2 regions of the Pseudomonas sp. JL27(2026) genome follow, and region 2 is predicted to be linked to the other one. Evidence: predicted binding sites of a transcription regulator. Region 2 holds the regulator's gene; the other holds the start of a gene.
The links. The regulator sigma-54, encoded in region 2, starts transcription at its own class of promoters, with help from an activator protein. The targets are predictions, from matches to a motif close to ANTGGCATNNANNTTGCTNT.

Region 1 (6,967 bases), 700 kb from region 2:
CTCTTCAACGGTGCTGACGTTGGACGTTTCCAGGGTGCTCTGCAGCGTGGTGCCGAAACCGTTCAGGCCCGGGGTGCCGACTTGCGGCGCGCCACTGGCAGCGGTTTCCAGGAACAGGTTGTTACCCACTGCTTGCAGACCGGCCGGGTTGATGAAGTCGGCGGTTTGCAGATTGCCGATCACCTGGGAAGCCGGGTTGCCGGCGATAGTGATCGAAACGGTGCCGTCGCGACCAACCGTGAAGGTCTGCGCGTCGTTCGGGATGACAATGGCCGGCTCCAGGGCAAAACCGCTGGCGTTCACGACCTGGCCGTTGGAGTCGAGGTGGAAAGTACCGTCACGGGTGTAGGAGGTAGTGCCATCCGGTTGCAGGATCTGGAAGAAACCACGACCGTCGACCGCCAGGTCCAACGGATTTTCGGTGGTTTGCAGGCTGCCGGCGGTGAAGTTCTTCTGGGTACCGACGATGCGCACACCCGTACCCACTTGCAGGCCCGACGGCAGTTCGCTGTCCTGGGTCGACTGAGCACCCGGCTGGCGTTTGATCTGGTACAGCAAGTCCTGGAACTCGGCACGGTCACGCTTGAAACCCGTGGTCGATACGTTCGCCAGGTTGTTGGAAATGGTAGTCAGGTTAGTGTCCTGGGCGGACAGACCTGTTTTGGCAACCCATAGAGCCGGAAGCATTCGATTCTCCTCGTGCGCCTGTTTTACGGCGCGACGTTCTGATAATTAGCTGATCTGCAAGACCCGAGCCATGGCCTGGTCGTCATCTTTGGCGGTGTTCATCATCTTGATGTGCAATTCGAACTGCTTGGCCAAAGCCAGCACCGAGGTCATTTCCTCGACGGCGTTGACGTTGCTCGACTCCAGGAAGCCCGACACCAGTTGAACGTTGGCGTCTGCCACCGCTGGCTGGCCGTCCTTGGTGTGGATCGAACCGTCCAGACCCTTGGTCATGCTCTTCAGATCGGGGTTGACCAGTTTGATGCGGTCGACCTCAGCCATCACACGCGGGCCTTCGCCCATCGCACGGATGCTGATGGTGCCGTCCTGACCGACTTCGATTTTCTGCTCGGGCGGCACGGCGATAGGACCGCCATTGCCCATCACCGGCATGCCGTTGCCGGCACGCAGCACACCCAGAGCGTCAACATTCAGGCTGCCGGTGCGCACGTAGCTTTCACCGCCACCCGGGTTTTGCACAGCGATCCAGCCATTGCCGCTGACCGCCACATCGAGGTCACGGCCGGTTTCCACCAGGGAGCCTGGCGTGAAATCGGTGGCTGGACGCTCGGACATGGCAAATGCACGCGCCGGAAAGCTGTCACCAAATACCGGCATCGAACGAGCCTGTTCCAGGTCTTTCTGGAAACCGTTGGTGGAAATGTTCGCCAGGTTGTTGGCATGGGCCTTTTGCGCCAGTGCGTTCTGGCTGGCGCCGGTCATTGCCACATAAAGGTACTTGTCCACAGTCTTTCCTCTGCATGCCGGACGTTTGCCGCCCACTGCTGTACTGCTGAGTCATAAGCAATTTGCAGACCAACTTTTCGTTGATGGCACGAAGCCCTCTAAACAAAGGACTTGAGAGGTATCAGAGGGATTTTGTTGATTGTGTCAAAGACGAAAAACCGGCGCGGATATGCCGCTTGACGGCAAGTGCCAGCCTTTGCAGCCAACACAAAACAATGCGGGATTGACGTTCTACTCCTTGCCTACTTCGTACTCACGTAGCTTGTTGGCAATGGTGGTGTGGGAAACCCCCAATCGCTTGCCCAACTGCCGACTGCTCGGATGTTCCGAGTAAAGTCGTTCCAGCACCGCCTTCTCGAAGCGCCCGACAATCTCGTCCAGCCCGCCCTCCAGGGAGAATTCGCCAAGCGGCTGGCGCACGCCGTAATCGGGCAACCGGATATGCTCGGCCTTGACCATCCCGCCATCGCACAACGAAACCGCCTGGAACAGTACGTTCTCCAACTGCCGCACGTTACCCGGCCAATGGTAATGACTGAGTCGATCCATGGCCGCCGGTGCCAACTTGGGTAATGGGCAACCGATCTGCCGACTGGCCTGATCGAGAAAATGCTCCACCAGTGGCGCCAACCCGTCGAGGCATTCACGCAGCGGCGGGATGTGCAGGGAAAGCACATTCAAGCGATGGTAAAGGTCCTGGCGAAACTCGCCGCGAGCGCACAACTCGGACAGATCAACCTGCGTCGCACAGATCACCCGCACATCCAGATAGACCTCCTCGTCACTGCCCACCCGACGGAAGCATCCATCCTGCAAGAACCTGAGCAGTTTCACCTGCAAGCGCGGACTCATTTCCCCAACCCCATCGAGAAACAACGTACCGCCCGCCGTCAGCTCCAGCAGCCCGAGCTTGCCTTCGGCCCGTGCGCCTTCGAACGCACCGGGACCGTAGCCAAACAGCTCGGTCTCAGCCATCGACTCCGGCAACCCGGCGCAGTTGAGCGCCATCAGCGGCGACTGCCCGCGAGGACTGGCCAGGTGACAGGCGCGCGCCAGCAACTCTTTGCCGGTGCCGGTTTCGCCTTCTATCAATAGCGGCGCATCCAGCGGTGCCATGCGCCGGGCTTCGCGCACCACCGCCGCCATGACCCTGGAACTCTGGAAAATACTGTCGAAGCCGCGAAGCTCCTGCTTGCGCACGTTATAGATGCGTTCACCCACCCGATCCGCCCGGTGCAGCGTCAGCACAGCGCCGGCCATGGCCTCACTGTCATCGTGCTCCGATTGCAACGGCGCGATATCGGCAAGAAACACATCGCCCTTGACCTTGACCCGCAATCCATTGATTCGCGACTTGTTGGCGCGCACCAACTCCGGCAGGTCGAAATCCTCGGCATAGCGCGACAGCGGAATGCCCGGCACCTCATCGACACGCACCCCCAGCAACTGAGCGGCAGCACGGTTCGCCGCCACGATGGAGCCCCCCATATCAATGGACAACACCGGAAACTCCAGCGCCCCGAGCAATGCATTCAACTCCATGTGCCGACGCTCACTGGGCATCAGCCCTACGCGCTTGACACCGAACACGCCAGCAATCGCCTCGAACTTCGGACGCAACGCCTGGAACTGGATGTTGATCAGGTTCGGACAGTGCAGGTAAATCGCATTGCCGTGCTCACCCCCCACTTCACCGCGAGCAACGTTGATCCCGTACTCCACCAGCAGATTGAGAATGTCGCGCAGGATACCGATGCGGTTCTGGCAATGGACTTTGATACGCATATAAAGGCCTAAAAAAGCGGTGGATGCCTGGAATGCAAAACCTGTGGGAGCGAGCCTGCTCGCGAATGCGCTATGGCAGTAAAATCGATATCGACTGACATGGCCTCTTCGCGAACAGGCTCGCTCCCACACAGGTAATTGCAGCGTCTCGGATGGATTTTTCTGCCGAGGCGCTCAGATAGTCGTCAAGATTATGTGACAGATAGAGCGCTTTTCAAACCCGGAAAACTCAATAGCTGTGCACCAGAGCGCATTGCGTAACGAATACTTTACAAAAAATGAAGATTCCTCCTGCAAACAACGCTGCCACCCTGCTGCAAGGTCGTGCACTTCGGCGTATTTCTAGGTCTATACAGGCAAGACATAACAAGAACGTATCCCTTTGCAGGAGAGCAGCATGAAGCAGACGCAGTACGTGGCCCGCGAGCCCGACGCGCAAGGTTTTATCGACTACCCCGCCGAAGAACACGCGGTGTGGAATACGCTGATCACTCGCCAACTGAAAGTGATCGAGAATCGCGCGTGCCAGGAATACCTGGACGGCATCGAAAAACTCGGCCTGCCCCACGACCGTATCCCGCAACTGGGTGAAATCAACAAGGTCCTCGGCGAGACCACTGGCTGGCAAGTGGCCCGAGTGCCAGCACTGATCCCCTTCCAGACCTTTTTCGAATTGCTGGCCAGCAAACAGTTTCCGGTGGCGACGTTTATTCGTACCCGTGAAGAGCTGGATTACCTGCAAGAACCGGACATTTTCCACGAGATTTTTGGCCACTGCCCGCTCCTGACCAACCCTTGGTTCGCAGAATTCACCCACACCTACGGCAAACTCGGCCTACAAGCCTCCAAAGAAGAGCGCGTGTACCTGGCGCGCCTGTACTGGATGACCATCGAGTTCGGCCTGGTCGACACCCCGCAAGGCCAGCGCATCTACGGCGGCGGCATCCTCTCCTCGCCAAAAGAGACGGTCTACAGCTTGTCCAGCGAGCCGGAGCATCAAGCCTTCGACCCACTGGAAGCCATGCGCACGCCGTATCGCATCGACATCTTGCAACCCCTGTATTTTGTCCTGCCGAACCTCAAGCGTCTGTTCGACCTGGCCCACGAAGACATCATGGGCATGGTCAAGCAAGGCATGCAGCTGGGGCTTCACGCACCGAAGTTTGCGCCCAAGCCTAAAGCGGCCTGAGAACGCCCGCAGTCGCGGTGCGCTCGAAAAAATAGTAAGTTCTAACAAGAATCGATTTCAGGAATACACCATGAACGCTCTGAACCAAGCCCATTGCGAAGCCTGCCGTGCCGATGCCCCACAGGTCAGCGACGAAGAACTGCCGGTACTGATCAAGCAGATCCCTGACTGGAACATCGAAGTTCGCGACGGCGTAATGCAGCTGGAAAAAGTTTTCCTGTTCAAGAATTTCAAGTTCGCCCTGGCCTTCACCAACGCCATGGGTGAAATCTCCGAAGCCGAAGGTCACCACCCAGGCCTGCTCACCGAGTGGGGCAAAGTCACTGTGACCTGGTGGAGCCACTCGATCAAAGGTTTGCACCGCAACGACTTCATCATGGCTGCGCGCACCGACGAAGTAGCCAAAGACGCCGAGGGCCGCAAGTAATGCATTTCGACGCCATCGGCCGAGTACCCGGCGACCCGATCCTCGGCCTGATGGAGGCCTATGCGCAGGACAGTAACCCGCGCAAATTCGACCTCGGCGTGGGTGTCTACAAAGACGCCCAAGGCCTGACGCCGATCCCTCAGTCCGTGAAACTGGCCGAACAGCGGCTGGTCGATCGCCAAACCACCAAGACCTACATTGGCGGCCACGGCGACGCCGCATTCGGCAAGGTCATCAACGAACTGGTGCTGGGCGTCGACTCGACGCTGATCACCGAGAAGCGCGCCGGGGCCACTCAGACGCCTGGCGGCACCGGTGCCCTGCGCCTGAGTGCCGACTTCATCGCCCAGTGCCTGCCGGGCCGTGGCGTGTGGCTGAGTAACCCGACCTGGCCGATCCACGAAACCATCTACGCGACCGCCGGCCTCAAGGTCAGTCATTACCCGTACGTGGGCAGCGACAACCGCCTGGACATCGAAGCGATGCTGGCGACGCTGGACCTGATCCCCAAGGGCGACGTGGTCCTGCTACACGCCTGCTGCCACAACCCAACCGGTTTCGACCTGTCCCACGAAGACTGGCGTCGCGTGCTGGAAGTGGTTCGCCGTCGCGAACTGCTGCCGCTGATCGACTTCGCCTACCAGGGTTTTGGCGACGGCCTGGAGCAGGATGCCTGGGCAGTACGGTTGTTTGCCGCCGAACTGCCTGAGCTGCTGATCACCAGTTCCTGCTCGAAAAACTTCGGCCTGTATTGCGACCGCACAGGCGCACTGATTGTCTGCGCCAAGGATGCCGAGAAACTGACGGACATCCGCAGTCAATTGGCCAACATTGCCCGCAACCTGTGGTCCACGCCACCGGATCACGGCGCGGCCGTTGTAGCGACCATCCTGGGCGACCCGGAACTCAAAGGCCTGTGGATCGACGAAGTCGAAGCCATGCGCCTGCGTATCGCGCAGTTGCGTTCAGGGCTGCTGCAATCACTTGAGCCTCATGGTTTGCGCGAGCGTTTTGCACACATCGGCGTGCAACGCGGGATGTTCTCCTACACCGGTTTGACGCCGGCACAGGTGAAGAACCTGCGGGACAATCACAGCGTGTACATGGTCAACTCTGGCCGTGCCAACGTGGCGGGGATTGATGCCACGCGCCTGGATCTGCTGGCCGCGGCGATTGCCGAAGTCTGCAAGTAACCTCCTGTAAAGCAAGCTCCTGTGGCGAGGGAGCTTGCTCGCGCTCGAGCACGCAGTGGTCGCAACGCCTGTATTCGAGTTTTAGCTCAACGAACTCATTGCCTGGCTTTTGGGGCTGCTCCGCAACCCAGCGGGAGCAAGCTCCCTTGCCACAACGGTTTCATTGCTCCGACACCCGCTGCGGCCATCTGTCGCAGAAATCCAAGATAAAAGCCTATTTGTCATTTTTCCTGCTGTATCCTGCCAAGGCTTTTTAAAAGCGCGGATCTACACAGCGATTTAAAAACAGACTTTGCGAGGAGCAACCAACATGCATGAGATTCCGAATCTCCCCTTCCCAAGCCTGCACGAAACTGAGCAGACAACCCCGCAACAAGCCGGCGCCCAACAGCCCGAGCCGAAAGAAGCCACTGGCAGCCGCAAGGCCGACAGCGAAGACTGAAAACGCTTGAACCAGACCGTGTGGAAAGCGCTTTCTCATGCGCTTTCCACACCGCCTGAACAACGGACCCCGCACCATGACCGACAACTCGCACACCGATCCCTTCAGCGAAAACCAGGCCAACGTGTTGATTGGCACCGCTGAAAAAATGATCGACATCTGGAACCGCCTCACACCCGAAAAACAAGCCCTGCTGCTGGCCCGCTTCGGCAACCAGGAAAACGCCCTCGCAGCCTTGGTCACCACGCAACTGGTAGCCCCCGCCAAACCCTGATTCCCCCGATAGAAACAAAGCAGCGTACGGGTCCCAGCATCGGTATCATAAGCAGCCTATCTATCCTGCTGCGCCAGTGGACCCTCTCCCATGCCCGATACCCAGCCACCCATGGCGGTCACGCTGCAAGTCGTCTCCATCGTCCTCTTCACCTTCATCGGCTACCTGAACATCGGCATCCCTT
Region 2 (6,967 bases):
CAGTATGAGGCTCGTTAAAACCCTCCCTATTTTGCTCAGTCTGGGCGCAGCACTGGGAAGCGTGAGCGCCTGGGCTCTGCCGAACGATAGTCAGCAACCTATCCGCATTCAGGCTGACGATGCTCAGCTTGATGACAAGCAAGGTATCGCCACCTACAAAGGTGACGTCATCATCACCCAGGGCTCGATGAAGGTCACCGGCAACACCGTGACCATCACCCGCACCCCGGCCGGTGACATCGACGTCGTGACCTCGGTAGGCAACCTGGCCTATTTCGAGCAGTTGCAGAAGCCGACTGACACGAAACCCGTCCAGGGCTATGCGGTGACCATCCAGTACCACGCAGCGCAAAACCGCGTTGTACTGATCGACCGGGCCAAAGTGATCAACGACGGCAACACCACCGAAGGCGAGAAAATCGTCTACGACACGGTCAAGCAGGTCGCCAACGCTGGTCGTGCCAATGGCAGCGCCGTGACCGCGCCACGTCCGCGGATCGACATGGTCATCCAGCCGAAAAAGAAAACCGACGAGCAGAAGGCCCAGTAATGGCAACTCTGAAAGCTCAGCATCTGGCCAAGAGCTACAAGAGCCGCCAGGTCGTGCGCGATGTCAGCCTGTCCATCGACAGCGGCCAGATCGTCGGCCTGCTTGGCCCTAACGGCGCCGGCAAGACCACTTGTTTCTACATGATCGTCGGCCTGGTTCAGGCCGATCAGGGCCGCGTGCTGATCGACGACCTGGATGTCAGCCACCAGCCGATGCACGGCCGCGCTCGCGCCGGTATCGGCTATCTGCCGCAAGAAGCGTCGATCTTCCGCAAACTCTCGGTCGCCGATAACATCATGGCCATCCTCGAGACCCGCAAGGAACTCGATAAGGCCGGTCGCCGCAAGGAGCTGGAAAGCCTGCTGCAGGAATTCCACATCAACCACATCCGCGACAACCTCGGCATGAGCCTGTCCGGTGGTGAGCGCCGCCGCGTGGAAATCGCCCGCGCCCTGGCCACCGCCCCGAAATTCATCCTGCTCGACGAACCGTTCGCCGGCGTGGACCCGATTTCGGTAGGCGACATCAAGCAGATCATTCACCACCTCAAGGCAAAGGGCATCGGCGTCCTGATCACGGACCACAACGTCCGTGAAACCCTGGACATCTGCGAAACCGCCTACATCGTCAACGATGGCCAACTGATCGCCGAAGGCGACTCTGCGACCATCCTGGCCAACGAACTGGTCAAGGAAGTGTACCTGGGCCACGAGTTCCGCCTGTAAGCGCCGAGGTGTTTGACCTGTTACCGGAGCGCCAACCTCAATAAAATCAGTAGAATTTTATTGATACGGCGCTCAGGGCATTCCCACGCCCTCAGTTCCTCAGCCTTGGGCTGACGCAGCCTGGCGCAATAAAAATTTAAAACGTTTTAATTGTTACAGCGCTCTAGGCAAACACTTCAGTTTCGGGCATATAATTTGCTTAAGTTTGGCGCTCCGGCGCCCCTGTAGTGGATGGCGCATGTGCGCCGGCGAATAAGGTGTTAAGCCCCTGCCATGAAACCATCGCTAGTCTTGAGAATGGGCCAGCAGCTGACGATGACACCGCAGCTGCAACAGGCCATCCGCCTGCTCCAATTGTCGACCCTGGACCTGCAACAGGAAATCCAGGAGGCACTGGAGTCCAATCCTATGCTCGAACGCCAGGAAGAAGGCGACGATTTCGATAACGCCGACCCCATGGCGGACAACATCGAGCAAAAGCCCAATACCGACATTACAGAGCCCTCCTACCAGGAAACCGCCCCCACGGTGGACAACCTCGAGGAAGGCGAGTGGAACGAACGCATTCCCAACGAACTCCCGGTCGACACGGCTTGGGAAGATGTCTACCAGACCAGCGCCAGCAGCCTGCCCAGCAACGATGACGACGAGTGGGACTTCACCACCCGCACATCGGCCGGCGAGAGCCTGCAAAGCCACCTGCTCTGGCAATTGAACCTGGCGCCGATGTCCGACACCGACCGTCTGATTGCCGTCACCCTGATCGACTGCATCAACAATCAGGGCTACCTGGACGAAACCCTAGAGGAAATCCTCGAAGCCTTCGACCCGGAACTGGACATCGAACTGGACGAAATCGAAGCCGTCCTGCATCGCATCCAGCAATTCGAGCCGGCCGGCATCGGCGCACGCAACCTGGGCGAGTGCCTGTTGCTGCAATTGCGCCAACTGCCCGCCAAGACCCTCTGGCTGGCCGAGGCCAAGCGCCTGGTCAGCGACTACATCGACCTGTTGGGCAGCCGCGATTACAGCCAACTGATGCGTCGCATGAAGCTCAAGGAAGATGAACTGCGCCAGGTCATTGAGCTGGTCCAGAGCCTCAACCCTCGACCGGGTTCGCAAATCGAGTCCAGTGAAGCCGAGTACGTCGTCCCTGACGTGATCGTGCGCAAGGACAACGAGCGCTGGCTGGTGGAGCTGAACCAGGAATCGGTTCCGCGCCTGCGGGTCAATCCACAGTACGCAGGCTTCGTGCGCCGCGCCGACACCAGCGCCGACAACACCTTTATGCGCAATCAGTTGCAAGAAGCGCGCTGGTTCATCAAAAGCCTGCAAAGCCGCAACGAAACCCTCATGAAAGTCGCCACCCAGATCGTCGAGCACCAGCGCGGCTTTCTCGAATACGGCGATGAGGCCATGAAGCCGCTGGTCCTGCACGACATCGCTGAAGCGGTCGGCATGCACGAATCGACGATTTCACGGGTGACCACGCAAAAGTTCATGCATACCCCACGGGGTATTTATGAGCTGAAATACTTTTTCTCCAGCCACGTCAGCACCTCTGAAGGCGGCGAATGCTCGTCTACGGCGATCCGTGCGATCATCAAAAAACTGGTTGCCGCGGAAAATCAGAAAAAGCCGTTGAGTGACAGCAAGATCGCTGGTTTACTGGAGGCACAAGGCATTCAGGTAGCCCGCCGCACCGTCGCCAAGTACCGCGAATCCCTTGGGATCGCGCCTTCAAGCGAACGCAAGCGGTTGATGTAAGGGCCACGCCACCGCGTTCCAGGGTGTGTTCGAAAATTCGCCATCAGGCAGTTTCCGGACACAACCTAGTGGCAGGCTAACCAGCCTGCCGCCTTATGCACTGGCAACGAAGGAGAAGCTGTATGCAAGTCAACATCAGTGGACACCAACTGGAAGTGACCGAACCCCTGCGCGCCTACATCGGTGAGAAACTTGACCGACTGGAACGCCACTTTGACAAGATCACCAATGTGCAAGTGACGATGGCTGTCGAGAAACTGAAACAGAAAATCGAAGCCACGCTGCACATCCACGGTGGGGAAGTCGTCGCCAACGCAGAACATGACGACATGTATGCTGCGATCGACCTGCTCACGGACAAGCTGGACCGCCAACTGAAAAAGCATAAGGAAAAGCAACAGAGCCTGCTGCAAGGCACTGGTCGCTAACACTCTCCCCACATGATCCGACTTGAAAACATCCTGACCCCCGGCCGTTCACTTGTGAACGTGCCGGGCGGCAGCAAGAAACGCGCCCTCGAACAAATTGCCAACCTGATCGCCCGTGAAGTACCGGATCTGGAGATGCAAGATGTCTTCGAGAGCCTGATTGCCCGTGAAAAGCTCGGTTCCACCGGTTTTGGCAACGGCATCGCCATCCCGCACTGCCGCCTCAAAGGCTGCGAGTCGCCTATCAGTGCACTGATGCACCTGGACGCTCCTATCGATTTTGACGCCATCGACGGTGCCCCGGTCGACCTGCTGTTTGTATTGCTGGTCCCGGAAGCCGCCACCGATGCGCACCTGGAACTGCTTCGCCAGATCGCCAGCATGCTTGACCGCAAGGACGTGCGCGAAAAACTTCGCAGCGCCGCGACAAATGAAGCCCTGTACCAGGTTGTCCTGGAAGAGCAAAACGGTCCGTAACCATGCGCTTGATCATCGTCAGTGGCCGTTCCGGCTCAGGTAAAAGCACCGCCCTCGATGTACTCGAGGATAACGGCTACTACTGCATCGACAACTTGCCCGCCGGCCTGTTGCCTGAACTTGCCGAACGCGCACTGATCCACACCGAACTGGCCCAGCCGCTGGTGGCGGTTTCAATCGACGCACGCAACTTGCCCAGCCACCTGTCGCGCTTTCCCGAGTTACTCACGGAAGTGCGCAGCCGCCACATTCAGTGCGATGTGCTGTACCTGGATGCCGACGAAGAGACACTGCTCAAGCGCTTCTCGGAAACCCGCCGTCGCCACCCGCTGAGCAGCGCCAATCGCTCGCTCGCCGAAGCCATCAATGACGAAACCAACCTGCTGGGGCCGATTGCCGATCTCGCGGACCTCAAGGTCAATACCACCAACCTGAACCTGTACCAGCTACGCGATACCATCAAGTTGCGGCTGCTGAACCAACCCGAGCCCGGCACAGCGTTTCTGGTTGAATCCTTTGGTTTCAAGCGTGGAATGCCGGTCGATGCCGACCTGGTGTTCGACGTACGCTGCCTGCCCAACCCGTACTGGAAACCCGAGCTGCGCGACCAGTCGGGGCTGGACCTTCCCGTGGCCGAGTACCTGGCAGCCCAACCGGATGTCGAGGAAATGTTCCAGGACATCTCCAGCTACCTGCTGAAATGGCTGCCAAGGTTCGCCGCCAGCAACCGTGCCTACGTCACCATTGCCATTGGCTGCACCGGCGGGCATCACCGCTCCGTCTACCTGACCGAACGTCTGGGCCAGGCCCTGCAAAAAACCCTGAAGAACGTCCAGGTTCGCCACCGCGACCTTAGCTAAAGGATTCACACCGCGATGCCCGCTCTGGAAATTGAAATCATCAACAAACTGGGCCTTCATGCCCGTGCATCAGCAAAATTCGTCGGCGTCGCCGGTCAGTTTCCCTGCCAGATCAGAGCCGGGCGTACACCAGAAACAATGGTCGATGGCAAAAGCATCATGGCAATGATGATGCTGGCCGCCGGTAAAGGCACCCGAATCCACTTGAGCACCGAAGGCGAGCAGGAACAGGAAGCGCTGGATGCGCTGGCGGCATTGATCAATAACTTCTTCGACGAAGGCGAATAACCCCCGTTATCTTTCGGCAAGGCGGGCCTCCGTGGCGAGGGAGCTTGCCTCATCCAGGTTGCGAAGCAGCCCAAAACCTGCAACCGCGATGTATCAGATACGTCGTATACGCTGATCTGACGACTGCTACGCAGCCGAGCGGGGGCAAGCTCCCTCGCCACAAAAGCAGGCAATCAGCCCAACGCCGTGTCCATCACCATCATCAGGCAAAACCCGGCCATCAACCCAAGGCTGGCGAGTTTGTCGTGACCGTTGCGCCGCGACTCGGGAATGACTTCGTGAGTCACCACCAGCAGCATCGCCCCGGCCGCCAAGGCCAACCCCAGCGGCAAGAGCATCTCGGCCAGGCTCACCAGCCACGCGCACAGCAACGCGAATACTGGTTCAACCAAACCTGAGGCGGCGCCGATCAAGAACGCCTTGCCCCGCGACATCCCTGCCCCGGCCAACACCAGCGCAATCACCAAGCCTTCCGGCACATCCTGCAACGCAATGCCCATGGCCAGGCTATCGGCGTCCGGCATGCCGCCCCCAGCGGAAACACCCACCGCCATGCCTTCCGGAATGTTGTGAGCAATGATCGCGAAGACAAACAGCCAGATGCGCGCAGGGATCACCGGACGATCCGGAGTGCCAACCAGCATGGAGGGCGTGCCCCCCGAAACTTTACGGTCCACAAGAAACAGACCAAATGCCCCGAGCAGAATCCCGAAACAGATCAGCCCACTGGACGCCCAGGCAGACAGCCCAAGACTTTCGGCCGCTGCAATGCCCGGAACGATCAGCGAAAACGCGGTCGCCGCCAGCATCACCCCGGCACCGAAACCGAGCAACGTATCACTGAGCGCCAACGGCATGCGCCGGATGACCAATACTGGCACCGCGCCCAGGGCCGTGCCCAACGCACAAATCGCCCCGCCTTGCAGCGCCCGCATCATCCGTGGTTCAAGGTCCAGCCAGGCCAGCCCTTGGGCCACGAACAAGGTGATGCCCGCCAACAGCAACAGCGAACCCAACGCGTAACGAAACATTCGCCCACTGCTGATTGTCAGTGTTTCAGTGCCCATAGTCGGCCTTAGATCTTTTTTTGTGGGGGTCTTAAACCAGCGCTGCCTGATAGCGCTGAGCAACTTCCGGCCAATGGATCACGTTGTAGAACGCGTTGATGTATTCCGGGCGACGGTTCTGATAACGCAGGTAATAGGCGTGTTCCCAGACGTCGAGACCGAGAATCGGCGTGTTGCCATTCATCAGCGGACTGTCCTGGTTACCGCTGCTTTCCACCACCAGCGTTTTTTGCGGCGTCACGCTCAGCCAGGCCCAGCCGCTGCCGAAACGGGTCAGCGCGGCTTTGGTGAAGGTGTCCTTGAAGCTGTCGAAACCACCCAACTGCTCATCAATCGCCTTGGCCAGCGCGCCCTGTGGATTGCCTCCTCCCTTGGGTGCCATGACGGCCCAGAACAACGAGTGGTTGGCATGCCCGCCGCCCTGATTGATGACCGCTGCGCGAAGTTTTTCCGGCAATTGCTGAACGCTGGCCACCAGTTTTTCCACGGGCCATTCGGCCCACTCGGTGCCTTCGACCGCTGCATTGAGGTTATTGATGTAGGTCTGGTGGTGCTTGGTGTAGTGGATTTCCATGGTTTGCGCATCGATATGCGGCTCCAGGGCATCGTAGGCGTACGGCAAGGCAGGCAAGGTGTAAGACATCTCAATGTGCTCCATGTAGAGATCGGGGGGCTGTCGCAACGTCAGGGCTCAGGGTCGAAGCCGACGCCGACGCCACCACGGTGTTGTCGAGCAAACGGTGAGTCCGGGGATACTCGCCGTGCTCACCGATGAAATTCAATAACTCGACATAGGTCTTGCTGC

Region 1: the regulator sigma-54 is predicted to act here: its motif matches at 1,528-1,547, upstream of AC1Z1G_RS07710 (flagellar basal body rod protein FlgF).

What each region holds. Positions count from the first base shown of each region.
Region 1 is NZ_CM167794.1:1,712,574-1,719,540, reverse strand. It holds gene flgG (flagellar basal-body rod protein FlgG) at 1-687, opposite strand, end outside; gene AC1Z1G_RS07710 (flagellar basal body rod protein FlgF) at 733-1,473, opposite strand; gene AC1Z1G_RS07705 (sigma-54-dependent transcriptional regulator) at 1,705-3,258, opposite strand; gene phhA (phenylalanine 4-monooxygenase) at 3,656-4,447, shown strand; gene AC1Z1G_RS07695 (4a-hydroxytetrahydrobiopterin dehydratase) at 4,518-4,874, shown strand; gene AC1Z1G_RS07690 (amino acid aminotransferase) at 4,874-6,067, shown strand; gene AC1Z1G_RS07685 (hypothetical protein) at 6,378-6,509, shown strand; gene AC1Z1G_RS07680 (hypothetical protein) at 6,586-6,783, shown strand; gene AC1Z1G_RS07675 (MFS transporter) at 6,874-6,967, shown strand, end outside.
Region 2 is NZ_CM167794.1:1,013,621-1,020,587, reverse strand. It holds gene lptC (LPS export ABC transporter periplasmic protein LptC) at 1-18, shown strand, start outside; gene lptA (lipopolysaccharide transport periplasmic protein LptA) at 5-550, shown strand; gene lptB (LPS export ABC transporter ATP-binding protein) at 550-1,275, shown strand; gene AC1Z1G_RS04585 (RNA polymerase factor sigma-54) at 1,549-3,042, shown strand; gene hpf (ribosome hibernation-promoting factor, HPF/YfiA family) at 3,165-3,470, shown strand; gene ptsN (PTS IIA-like nitrogen regulatory protein PtsN) at 3,483-3,947, shown strand; gene rapZ (RNase adapter RapZ) at 3,950-4,807, shown strand; gene AC1Z1G_RS04565 (HPr family phosphocarrier protein) at 4,823-5,095, shown strand; gene AC1Z1G_RS04560 (ZIP family metal transporter) at 5,269-6,162, opposite strand; gene AC1Z1G_RS04555 (superoxide dismutase) at 6,194-6,805, opposite strand; gene AC1Z1G_RS04550 (hypothetical protein) at 6,807-6,967, opposite strand, start outside.